Regions from separate parts of the Paenibacillus sp. FSL R7-0340 genome, predicted to be linked through region 2. Evidence: predicted binding sites of a transcription regulator. Region 2 holds the regulator's gene; each other region holds the start of a gene.

Region 1 (3,218 bases), on a different contig from region 2:
GGCGTCGGATAATCCACGCGGGTCTAGTTTTTGACTTCTCAGTTTCAGCAAATCTACCACGTTGATGTACCGAATCTTCAAGTCAGGCAGTTTTTCATGCAAAATGGAAATCGCAGCTAAACTTTCAATAGTTGGCTCTGTACCAGCAGAAGCAATGACAAGGTCAGGTTCCCCACCTTGATCTGTACTTGCCCAATCAATAATCTTCAACCCTTTGTCCACCAATTCTTTCGCTTCATCAGCACTAAACCATTGTGGACGTGGGTGTTTAGACGAAACAATCAAATTGATCTTTTGACGGTCATTTAAAATGGTGTCGAAAACAGCCAACAATGAATTGGCATCCGCTGGCAGATACTCCCGAATAAATTCTGGTTTTTTATCAGCCAAATGACCTAACAAACCTGGATCTTGGTGTGTATACCCATTATGATCCTGTTGGAACACTGTTGAGGTTGCTACGACATTCAATGATGGGATATCTGCACGCCATCCTTGATCCGTTGCTTTACGCAGCCACTTAAAGTGTTGGGTGATCATCGAGTCAACCACACGCAGGAAGGCTTCGTAACTTGCAAAGAAACCATGACGACCTGTTAATACATAACCTTCCAGCAATCCTTCAGCTTGGTGTTCGGATAATTGAGAATCAATTACGCGGCCATAGGATGATAAGAATTCATCATTAGGTTCAATAATTTGGTCCATCCATTGGCGTTTGGTTACTTCAAAAACAGGAGCCAAGCGGTTAGACATCGTTTCATCCGGTCCGAAGATTCTGAAATTACGATTTTCTTCATTTAAAAGAACCACATCTTTAACGTATTTCCCTAAAACCGACATATCTTGCGCAATCACTTTACCAGGTACGGAATTATCCAGCGCATAGTTACGGAAATCCGGTAATTTCAAGTCTTTAATGAGGTTACCCGCATTCGCAGCAGGGTTCATTCCCATACGTTTATCGCCTGTAGGCAGGATTTCAGCAAGCTCAGAGTTTAAACGACCGTTTTCGTCGAACAATTCCTCTGGTCTATAGCTATTCAGCCATTCTAACAAAGCAGGTGCGTGTTGCATATTTTTTTGATCAACCGGAATTGGAACCTGATGGGCACGGAATGAATTTTCATTCGGCACGTTGTCCCATTCCTTCGGACCTGTCCAGCCTTTAGGTGAACGGAATACAATCATCGGCCACGCCGGACGAGTAAGGTCATTATTTTCACGCGCATTCTTCTGAATAGCTTCAATCTTCTCGATGGCTGTATCCAATACTTTCGCCATTTCTGGATGCATGTGATCCGGATTTTCACCTTCAACAAAGAACGGCTCCCAACCCAAACCTTTAAAGTATGAGGTCAATTCTTCTTTCGATTGACGAGACATAATCGTTGGGTTACTAATCTTAAAGCCATTCAAGTGCAAGATTGGCAGCACTGCACCATCCGTGATGGGGTTGATAAATCGGTTAGAGAACCACGAAGCGGCTAATGGGCCCGTTTCAGCTTCGCCATCACCAATAACAACAGCCGAAATCAGATCAGGATTATCTAAAATGGCACCTACACCATGAGAAAGGGAGTAGCCTAATTCTCCACCTTCATGGATAGATCCAGGTGTTTCAGGAGCAGCGTGTGAAGCAATACCGCCAGGGAAAGAGAATTGCTTGAACAATTTCTTCATACCTGGGATATCTTGCGTAATTTGTGGATAGATTTCAGTGTAACTACCATCCAGATAAGAATTTGAAACCATAACCTGGCCGCCGTGACCAGGACCTTCAATATAAAGCATGCTCAAATCATATTTATTAATAACACGATTTAGATGTGCATAAATAAAGTTTTGACCCGGAATTGTGCCCCAGTGTCCAATTGGCTTAACCTTCACATCTGAATCTTTTAAAGGCTCTCTCAACAAAGGATTATCTTTTAAATACAGCTGACCTACCGAAATGTAGTTCGTTGCACGCCAATATGCATCAAGTTTTTCCAAATATGTTTTAGATGAATAATCTGCTAACACGGGTGATAATGACATTGTGTCCACTCCCTAAGTAGTTTTGTTTGTAATTTATTTCCGGAAATTTCATCTACATGTCCATCATAACGCTACGCCAATTTAATTCAACCTTTTTCACAAGTGATACGGTCCAATTTTGTGAAATTTTGAACATACTATGAAATATAAATTAAAAAGACAGTAAAAAAGCTCTTACATTAAAATATATAGAAGTATAAACCAATAAAATTTGTAATAAACGAGGTAATTGCAGGCTTCAATCCTTTTTTCAAAACCATAAAAAAAAGACCGGAGAATTCTCCAGTCTTATCATTAGTGAACCGATACAAAGGTATTAAATTTCAAATATTTGTAATGAAATCGCATATGAGAAAACTCAAATGGCGTACCGTTATCTAAAAAGAACACACCTTCCATAATACCTACAGGCTCATTTTCATTTAAATGTAGCAGCTTTTGATCATTCTCTTGAGACGGTTCTGCAAAAATGGATAAAAAAGATTTGGTGACGGCCAAGTTCCGCGAGTCTTCCAAATAATTAAAAATGGACCCCTCGATAATTGTCTGATTTAAATTCTGGACAATTTTAATGGGGATATAGCCCGTTTCAATCATAAAAGGATCATCATCAAACAGACGTAAGCGAACAATTTTGTAAACAAAATCATGAGTCTCCAAGAACAAATCGCGCTGTAATTCTTCTGTTGGCGGAATGACCTCAAAACTCAATACTTTGATCTTAGGCTTTTTACCATGCATTTGAAAATTATCAGTGACCCCTAGATTAGAGCCTTCGTAGTTAAAGATAGATTCATTTCTTATGTATAATGGATTAATAAATGTCCCGGAACCTTGTTTTTTGAAAATAATTCCGACATTCTCCATTTTAGTCAGAGCACGTTTAATTGAACTACGACTAACCTGGTACGTCTCACTAAGACTACGTTCATCTGGCAATCTCATATCCGCAAACTTTCCCGCAAAAATTTTCATCTTGAGATCGTCAATAATTTGCTTATAGACAAATTGTGTCATATAGTACTCCTCTTTCAGGTCTTCTATAACTCTATATAGTTTACCATAACTTGCCCATTTCATCTCATGTTTGTTTCTGTTTGCTGAGCGGGCTTTCAGCGGATAGGAAGCGCCGTCGCTTTTACTTTACATCTCTATGCATAATACCATGATTACACATA
Region 2 (3,218 bases):
GTAAAGCTATTTCTTCGTCGTTCAAATGAACGCCATGGGCAACAAGCGAAGGACGGGAGAAAAAGCCAAGCTTATCCAAATGTGCAACTGGACGCAAACCGTAGTCGCGTACGTTTTGCTCCACTTCGGCGATCGTCTCAGACATGTGCGTATGCAGTGGCAAGTCCAGATCATGCGCTGCTTGTACGAATTTTTCAATAAACGCAGGTGGACATGTGTATGGCGCGTGCGGAGACATCATCGTTGTAATACGCCCGTCTGCTTTACCATGCCAGTTACGTGCAAAAGTCACGGCCTCAGCCAGCTTGATTCGCTGTTCTTCTTCCGAGCATAGTCCAATTGCTCCACGCATCAGACTTGCACGAATACCTGACTCTTCAGCTACACGAGCCACCTCATCCATATGATCGTACATGTCCAGGAAGGTCGTTGTTCCACCTTTCAGCATTTCCAGCACAGACAAGGACGTACCCCAGTACACGTCGGTAGATGTAAACTTGGCTTCCATAGGCCACATTTTTTCCTGAAGCCATACTTGAAGTGCCAAGTCATCTCCATGCCCACGCAGCAGAGACATCGCCGCATGACCATGAGTATTAATCAGACCAGGTAAAAACAATAACCCTTTACCATCAATCGCTTCCGTCTCTTCCTCACCCGCAGGCAAAGTCTCGCCAATGTAAGTAATGCGGCTATCCTCCACAATCATAAAACCATGGACTACCCCAGCTTCTGATCCATTTACGGCAAAAGAGCCGTTTTTAATCATCCATTTATTCACTGTCATATTGTGTTTCTTCCTTTCCGTCCTCCAAATAATAAGCGAGGCTAAGCAAATCAGTTGTAAAGTCTGTGGCATGAATCCGAATGTTGGCCGGTGCCTTGAGAGTAGTCGGTGCAAAGTTCAGGATCGCTCCAATTCCGCTCTCAATAAGCCTGTCAGCCACGTGCTGTGCTTCAAAATCAGGTACGGTAATAATCCCGATTCGAATGTTTTTTTCTCTCACAGTGGCTTCCAGTTCATCCATCGGTTGAACGACCAATGTATTGATCTTGGTCCCTACCTTATCTGGAAACGCATCAAATACTGCTACAATCTTCATATTGTCTTTTAAATAAGCGTTATAATTCGAAAGGGCTTGCCCCAGATTACCCGCACCGACCAATACGACATTAATTTGCTGGTCGATTTTCAGGATATGGCGTATTTTCTCAATTAGATAAGAAACATCATAACCGATACCCTTCCGACCAAAATCTCCAAAATAGGCGAGATCTTTACGGATTTGGGCCGGGTTCAAATCTAGCCTCTGTCCCAACTCTTGAGAAGAGACCGTAGCCACCTCCCGTTTGTGAAGTGCATTCAGATAACGTAAATATACGGGTAACCTCCGTACGACAGCCTCTGAAATTTTATCTGATTTCATACTTGCTCCCCCTAATTGTAACGAACATACTTAGTGTCCGTCCGTTATGCCTCTGTCTCCGGGGCGGATTGGAGCCATTCGGCGATGCGGGGCACCATTTGCTCCGATGGCATATGCTCCATTTTTGGTCCCGGTAACGAGTACAAAAAGTGCTTTCCGTAATAGGATTCGATCACACGCGTATCGTAAACGATAACGACCCCGTGGTCGCTCGCTGTACGTACTAACCGACCAAATCCCTGTTTGAAGCGAATGACCGCTTGTGGTACAGACAGCTTCATAAATGGATTCTTCTTCTGCTGCTGAAGCAGCTCGCTTTTTGCCTCCAGCAACGGGTGATTCGGCGGTTGAAACGGCAAGCGAACAATGGCCAGACAAGTCAGAGCCTTTCCTGGAATATCGACGCCTTCCCAGAAGCTGCTGGTTCCCAGCAATACAGAAGCTTTGGCTTCCTGAAAACGGCGGGTTAGCTTGCTGCGACTCCCACTGTCCACACCTTGTCCCAGCACAGTAATTTCGCTGGATGCTAAGGCCTCTTTGAGCGGCTCATACACTTGCCGGAGCATCCGATAGGAAGTAAACAGAACGAGCATTCTCCCCCGCGTCGCCTGAGCAGTCGCTCCTAGAGAGCTAACGAGCATATCTACAAAGTGTGCATCTCCTACACTGCCCTTCACGCTTGGGAAATCCCGTGGAATGACCAGCAACACCTGATCCCTGTAATTAAAGGGTGACGGGAGCTGCGAAGTCATCAGCCGCTCTTGATCTGCGGCCTCCTGCAAGCCGAGCTGATCGATCATGTACTGAAACGACTTATCTACCGATAAGGTAGCAGACGTCAGAATAATGCTTCTTTTTTTGTCAAAAAACATTTCTTTCAACTGGCGGCTCACATCGACGGGCACCGCATAAAATTGCAATGATTTACTACGGAATTGCCCACTCGCTTCGAGCCAGTATACGGTTGTTTCATCATCGAGTCGGATAAAAAAGCGCAAATTTTCTCGGATTCCCGCCAAATCCTTGAGCAGACCCGTGATATCTGTAATAAGGCTATCTGCCGCATAATCGTCATGTTCTTCCTTGACGTCCAGCATCAGCTTGTCGCCCTTGCGCAAAATTTCGCTCATCGTTACATATAGCTGATTTTCCAAAGCACCCGCCTGATCCCACTTTGCAGGCTTGGCCGAAGGTTTGAGACGGGAAGAAAACTGTCCTGTTTCACCCGGTGTCGCATCGCTTCGCTCTGGCAACATGCCAAACAGCTTGTCGCTTAGCAGGTCCCAAGTTTCCTTAACCTCTAACACGAGCGGATACATCTGGTCGATGGTTGAAGCCCAATCCGCCGACTTCTCGTGCCCCGATTTTGCCAACTGTTGACGAAGTGAAGGCAGTTGTCCATTCTTGCTGTCTTTGAACAGTCGCGTCAGTGTATGCACGAGTGTGAAATATTTCATATGCATACCTAGGTGCTTACCAGCTACTTCCTCCAGGTGATGGGCTTCATCAATCACCAGATGTTCATAGCTCGGCAACAACTGGTGACTGGCTTTGACGTCTGTGAACAACTTAGAGTGATTCGTAATAACGACATCCGCTATTCCTGCTTCATGGCGTGCACGATGATAATAACATTTGCGGAACCATGGACAAGAACGACCAAGACAGGACTCTGAATCACTCGCCACCGTTTCCCAGAAATCCCCTCCACGGTTGCTCAGATTCAGTTCTTCATCATCACCGGTTTCTGTTAGCGTCAACCAGACGATCATCTGAGCCGCTGTAATTAAG
Region 3 (3,218 bases), on a different contig from region 2:
GAATCCGTTGTCGTTTCAAGGCGTTCGTACAATTCTTTGCGTTTAATCAGTTCAATAGGGTCAGTTACAGTTGCAAACAGGTTTTTAATGCAAATACGCAACAATTCATCCCCCTGATTTTCCAAATCATTCAGGCGAATAGTGTATTCACGAATGGCCAGCAATTTTTTCTGTGAAAGCAAATGCACAGCTTTCTGAATTTCGTAAGCTGATTGACGCAAAATATCAGCGAACTGCACAATATACTCGTCCGGCTCCGTAATATTGTACATATAAAAACGAGAAGCCGTCGCTTCAAGACCGTCCAACACATCATCCATGGTTGTTGTCAGTTCCATGATGTCGTCGCGTTCCAACGGCGTAATGAAGGTCTTGTTCAGCTCAGTAATAATCGTGTGTGTGTAATCATCACACTTATTTTCATACTTCTTCATTTCATTTGTAAACAAAGTTACATCCTGAAGATTTGAAGTATGTTGGGCAAAATAATCAGCTGCTTGCACGATCGTATCTGCCATATTTTCCAACGTCTCGAAGAATATATCCTTTTTCTTCAATCTCATAACGATTACCCCTTTACGAAAATATCCGCAACCTGTTTCGACTGCAATAGACAACCTTTGCTATCTTATCACACTCATCAATGTTTTTGTAATGTTTGTAAAAGCAAATTTCATGATATACGTATACATTGCCCGACATGGAAGGTCATTATCCGACATTTTTTCCCTAAAAAGGTGTATTTCGTTTTCTAATTTGCTTCTATGGTTACATGTTCCTTTAGTGAAGTATCTGCAGGTACCACATGTATATAGGATGTACCTGGTGTTAACGGGATTTCAACCCCATTTTTCATAAAACGAATCGCATCGCCTGGTGTATGTTGCCACTCAGCCTGTATTAACCGTCCTTGTTGAAACACCATGGCCTCTCCGCTACCGTCCAACTCAACACTTAATCTGCCTACATCATCCAACGTTCGATGTCTAGCGCTCATCACAATGACATTGGCTGCTGAGAGCTGTTGGTTATTATTTTGATCCACATGTGACTTTTCGTTCACAAAACGCTTATATTGTTGATCCGCTGGATCATAGGTATAAGATACCCGATAGCTTTTAAGCAAAAACCGGATTTGTAAAGATGCTGCAGTCTCGTCCACCATAACTGGGGTTTCACCGGATTTGAGGTAAGAATATACTGGAACGTCCGTCTGCTTGGCATACCCTTTACTATCGCTTCCTTTGCGCAGTCTGTTCACGTCTGTGTATAAATTATGTGGAGGACGACGATCTTTGCTTCGCCAGAAGTAAGCCCCTCCATTTGAAATCTCATCCAGATGTTCCTTCCGCTGCTGCTGTAAAATTGCATAGGCATCTGTGCTTCCCCCTGCGTGTATCGGCAACGCACCATAGGTTTCGCCCAGCTCAATCAAATACGGCCGAATGCTACGGACCGGTCCGATCTTTACATCTCCGCCATGACTTTGGAAAAAAGCGACCAGACGGGTAATCCCACCTTCTGCAAGAACTTCATATACCATGTCTGCCTGGCTAAGTCCTGCCTGTGGACGTGCAGCCGGAGCATTGTTGATCATGACAGCGAGCGGTCGCTCCAAAACTGGCTGCTCCACCGGAAGACCGGTGAGCGGAGCTGTAAATGCCGGAATAGACTGCTCCTTCGACGGTTCAAGTGCCTCCTTCTCTGTTTCTTGCTTGGTCAGTTGGGGAACGGATTCAGATTCACCCGTATTGGACATAGCAGAACAAGACATCAGCGTCATGCATAACAGAGCTGAGGCCATCACACGCAACCAATGATTTCGTTGGGAAATGGGCCCGGACAAGTTCATCCCTCCACTTAGTTATTTTTCTCATTATAAGCTTTATTTCCTGTTTTTGTCTTGATTGAAGCATGACCAATCTATAGAATACTTATCTGAAGACATTAAAATTTAAAAAATATTTAGACTTTGTGATTTTTATCACAAATAACTGTAACTGAACCTACTACAATAAAGGTGTAGCAAAGATGATCATCCCAACAAAATGAAATACAACCAACATTATAGATTAAGAAAGAGGAGTGGTTTGAATGTTTAACAGCTGGTTACGTGAGAACAAAGTCGCAATGTGGTTGCTGACTGTAGTACGGGTTTATCTAGGGTATGAATGGATGACCCACGGACTTGAAAAGCTGACAGGTGGATTTGATGCAGGCGGGTTTATCTCGGGGGCCATTGCTAAAACAGGTGGAGACCATCCCGCTGTACAAGGCTGGTGGGGATCGTTCCTGGAAGCCTTTGCCCTGCCGAATGTAGGTTTGTTCAACGTCCTGATCCCATTGGGTGAGTTCTTGGTAGGAGTTGGCCTGCTTCTCGGTACATTGACTACACTGGCTGCTTTGATGGCTATGGTTATGAACTTCTCGTTCCTGTTCTCGGGTACAGTAAGCACCAATGCAATCTACCTGCTGTTTGAAATCTTCCTTGTAGTTGCTGGTGCAAATGCCGGAAGAATTGGCTTTGACCATTGGGTACTGCCCTTCCTGCGTGGACTGTTTCGTAAAAATAAAGATACCTTTCCAGCGGACCCTAGTCGAAAAATAGCTTAAACATCCCAAAATAACCGTTATCCTCCGGGGTAATGGTTATTTTTTTTGTGCTGTTATGCTCACAAGAGGTCTTTCAGCTCCTTCTAACTCGGACTCTTTTATCGGATTCATCATCCCCTCCAAACGTTTACAAGTTGGATACAACATGGAATGCTCACGATACATTTACCCTATACACTACAGTTACATCAAAGAACGTAATGGAGGGTTATATCATGAAAAAAATTACCAAAGCCTATCTCATGCTCGCAGCCGTAACTTTCACAGTGCAAACTATGGGATTGGGATATACGACATCAGCCAAAGCAGCGACGTCTACTATGACATCTCAGGCAGAAAGTGTACAACATATCTCCAAGACCTTCGAGCAGCTACTACGCCAACCCGGCAAGCTACCTCAGGCATTCACTTATTTGCAAAAGCATATTCAAACCATTCCAGCCTCTCAAGCTACCATCATGGTGCTTCATCTGGAAAATGCACAGAACCAGCAATTGGATTCCTATGCAAAGACCTTATACCCGGCCTCTGTTCAAACCAAAATAAATCAAATCTATAAACCCGGTGATTCGTTCACAAATGTAATCAGCCGTTCAAGCGATGTG
Region 4 (3,218 bases), 1.6 Mb from region 2:
CGGAACTCAAAAGAAACTCCACGCAAAATCAAACCTAGCAAAATAAAGACAAATACCAGATAATATCCGCTGAACATAGTTGCATAAAAATGCGGGAAAGCGGCAAACATCGCACCTGCTGCTGTAATCAGCCACACTTCGTTGGCATCCCAAAATGGACCAATCGTATTGATCATCAAACGTTTTTGTTGGTCATTGCGCGGTACCAATCCCGTGGCCATCCCCACGCCAAAATCAAAGCCCTCCAGAAAAAAGAAACCGGTAAACAACACTGCGATCAATAAGAACCATAAATCATTTAGCGTCATTATTGTCACCCCCTTGGGCAAATGGATCATGAATTACCGTTTGCTGATGTGGCTCGATATCTGGACCTTTGCGAGCCGTACGGTAAAACAGAAATGCCAGCACACCTGTTAAAATTAAATACAATGTGGTAAATGAGATGAACGAGAACAGCACTTCTCCTGCCACAACCGTGGGCGAAACAGAATCTTTTGTTTGAAGCAAACCAAATACAGTCCACGGTTGGCGACCTATTTCGGTCATGATCCAACCAGCAGTATTCCCAATGAATGGAAGGGATATCCCCCATATCATAAGACGGAAGAACCAGCGATGTGAACCTTCCAGCTTTTTACGGAACGTCAGGTAAGTACCGTATAAAGCGAGTGCAATCATGCCACATCCCGCCGCAATCATAATACGGAAACTCCAGAACGTGGTACGTACTGGCGGGATATAATCACCCGGACCATAGGTTTTTTCATATTCTGCTTGAAGCTCATTCATACCAGGCACAGAGCCGGAAAATTTACTATAAGATAGAAAACTCAGAGCAAAAGGAACTTTAATTTCAAAGGTATTTTCCTTCTTTTCAGGATCAATACCCGCGATAACTGTCCAAGGAGCGGGGTCACCGCTGTTCTCCCATAAGCCCTCACTGGCAGCCATCTTCATCGGTTGTGTTTTCACTAAATATTGAGCCTGACCATGACCAAACAAAGGAATAGCAATGGCACTGATTAAGGCAACAATAATGCTCAATTTAAAAGAAGGTTTAAAAAAGTCCATATTCTTTTTGTGCATCAGCTTCCATGCACTGATACCCGCGATAAGAAATGCCCCCGTTGCAAAAGCAGCAAACAACGTATGCGGAAATTCCCATAACAGTTGTTCATTCGTTAACAGAGCAGCAAAATCTTTCATTTCTGCACGTCCATTTTGAATCTCATATCCTACTGGACGCTGCATGAATGAATTAGCAGCTAGAATCCACAACGCCGATAACATCGTACCGATAGATACCAGCCACATACAGATTAAATGGACCGTTTTGGACAATCTTTCCCAACCGAATACCCATAATCCGATAAAGGTCGATTCCAGGAAAAATGCAAGTAGCGCTTCAATCGCCAGCGGCGTACCGAATACATCACCCACAAAACGGGAAAAGTCCGACCAGTTCATCCCGAACTGGAATTCTTGCAAAATCCCGGTGACTACGCCCAGTGCAAAGTTAATCAGCAGAAACGTTCCCCAGAATTGAGCCATTTTTTTGTACAAGTCATTTTTTTTGATAACATACATAGTCTCCATAATTGCCACCAATAACGACAATCCAATGGAGATCGGCACATAAACAAAGTGAAGAATCGTTGTGGTTGCAAACTGCAACCGTGCCAAATCCAATACGTCCATGATGTTGCTCCTCCCCCTGCACTTCTCTTAACATTGATTTATAGTGTCTGTAATCTGAAGTCTTCTACATTTGTGATAGTATTCACATTCTTACATATGCAGCGGTCACTTTTTAGAAAATGACTCACTCAACTACCTTCACCATGGTTGTCATGATCCGGCTTCAGATTATCCCCATTATATAGAATAAATTTAAATGAAATAGAATCGAAAATGTGAACATCGTGTCAAATATGTGTCATAACGATGGCGATTTGATGAAAACGGCCTAAACTACATAATAAATGTGACATTTTCGATTGATCTATCCATTTATCCGCCATAAAAAAGAGCCTCTCTTCGTTCGGAGGTCGTACCTCCGACATCTGTAAGAGAGACTTCATAGCGTTAAACCTAGGGATTCTATCAACAGCCATCTGTTCCTCCGTTCTTTTGAACCCGATTACGGTAGGAGGAAGGTGACATTCCAACATACTTTTTAAATTTACTATGAAAATAATCTGCATTCGCATATCCTACGCGTTCCGCCACCTGGTGCACCTTAATTCCTTGAGCAAGCAATTCTCTTGCTCGCTCAATCCTCACCTTATCCAGGTAGGCATTAAAGGCCTCGCCAGTATGACTTTTGAACAGTTTGCCCAAATAGCCACTATTGTAATTGAACATATCTGCCAGTAACTCCAGTCGCAAATTTTCATCATAATGACTATGTATAAAGTCAATCATTTGTTTCATGATGATGCCCTTGCCACCAGATTCAGTCTGGCCAATCCATTGCAACACATGCTCCAGCGAGTGATCCACCAGCTCGCCCAATGTGGAATAAGCATATACATCGATTATAAAGCTGGAGTGCTCCTCTAGCACGGTTCGGCTGTGATCCTGTCCGGCTGCATACTTGTTCAACGCCAGTGTGAATGTTTGGGCGAACGCCGCCTTGATTGCAGATTCTGTGCGATAAATCCGTGGAAATTGGCCTTCCATTTCCTTAATGACACGGGTTGCAGCTTCACTATTAGCCATATCTAGCGCATAATACAGCTTTTCTGCATAACGTAGGGGATCATCTGTGGCACTATCAGACGCTCCACTCCTTTCAGTCTCGACTGTCTCCAATTCGTGTAGGTCTCCGGAAAGCATGGCTCTTTCTGCCCGGAACAAAAACGTACGTTCTAACAATCGTAGTGCCTGCTCAAAAGACCTGGGAATGTCGTTAAGAATGGCTACAGGATCACCGGCAGCCACATAAATTTCCTTTGCCCACGGCTTTAGCTCCTGTCGCCAAGCAGCCAGTAACTGAACAGCATCTTTCTCCGTTTTTAACGTGGCGGGAAGCAAAAGACCCATATATATTCCAGCCTCAAACACGATACCTCTGCCCTGCTCATGGCACAATTCTGTTAGCCGCTGCTTTGCTGCCGCCAGCCGAGCTTGCCGATCCCAGTCAGGAATACGTAAATCGAGCAGAATAACCTGATAGCTACTCCAGTCCAACGCTGGTAACACGGGCTGTTGTC

What was found. Region 2 encodes Rex, which represses fermentation and respiration genes when NADH is low (regulators of the CRP and FNR family bind a similar motif). Its sites were predicted from a motif close to TTGTGAAATATTTCACAA; they were not measured.
Region 1: the regulator Rex is predicted to act here: its motif matches at 2,159-2,176, upstream of MKX59_RS26755 (phosphoketolase family protein).
Region 3: the regulator Rex is predicted to act here: its motif matches at 1,973-1,990, upstream of MKX59_RS25230 (DoxX family membrane protein).
Region 4: the regulator Rex is predicted to act here: its motif matches at 1,772-1,789, upstream of MKX59_RS04860 (cytochrome ubiquinol oxidase subunit I).

What each region holds. Positions count from the first base shown of each region.
Region 1 is NZ_JBBOBY010000003.1:176,917-180,134, forward strand. It holds gene MKX59_RS26755 (phosphoketolase family protein) at 1-2,040, opposite strand, end outside; gene MKX59_RS26760 (GntR family transcriptional regulator) at 2,335-3,057, opposite strand.
Region 2 is NZ_JBBOBY010000001.1:2,685,247-2,688,464, reverse strand. It holds gene MKX59_RS11920 (amidohydrolase) at 1-787, opposite strand, end outside; gene MKX59_RS11915 (redox-sensing transcriptional repressor Rex) at 774-1,427, opposite strand; gene dinG (ATP-dependent DNA helicase DinG) at 1,472-3,218, opposite strand, start outside.
Region 3 is NZ_JBBOBY010000002.1:517,906-521,123, reverse strand. It holds gene MKX59_RS25240 (DUF47 domain-containing protein) at 1-563, opposite strand, end outside; gene MKX59_RS25235 (DUF3048 domain-containing protein) at 752-1,846, opposite strand; gene MKX59_RS25230 (DoxX family membrane protein) at 2,095-2,613, shown strand; gene MKX59_RS25225 (hypothetical protein) at 2,829-3,218, shown strand, end outside.
Region 4 is NZ_JBBOBY010000001.1:1,114,304-1,117,521, reverse strand. It holds gene cydB (cytochrome d ubiquinol oxidase subunit II) at 1-308, opposite strand, end outside; gene MKX59_RS04860 (cytochrome ubiquinol oxidase subunit I) at 295-1,701, opposite strand; gene MKX59_RS04855 (response regulator transcription factor) at 2,107-3,218, opposite strand, start outside.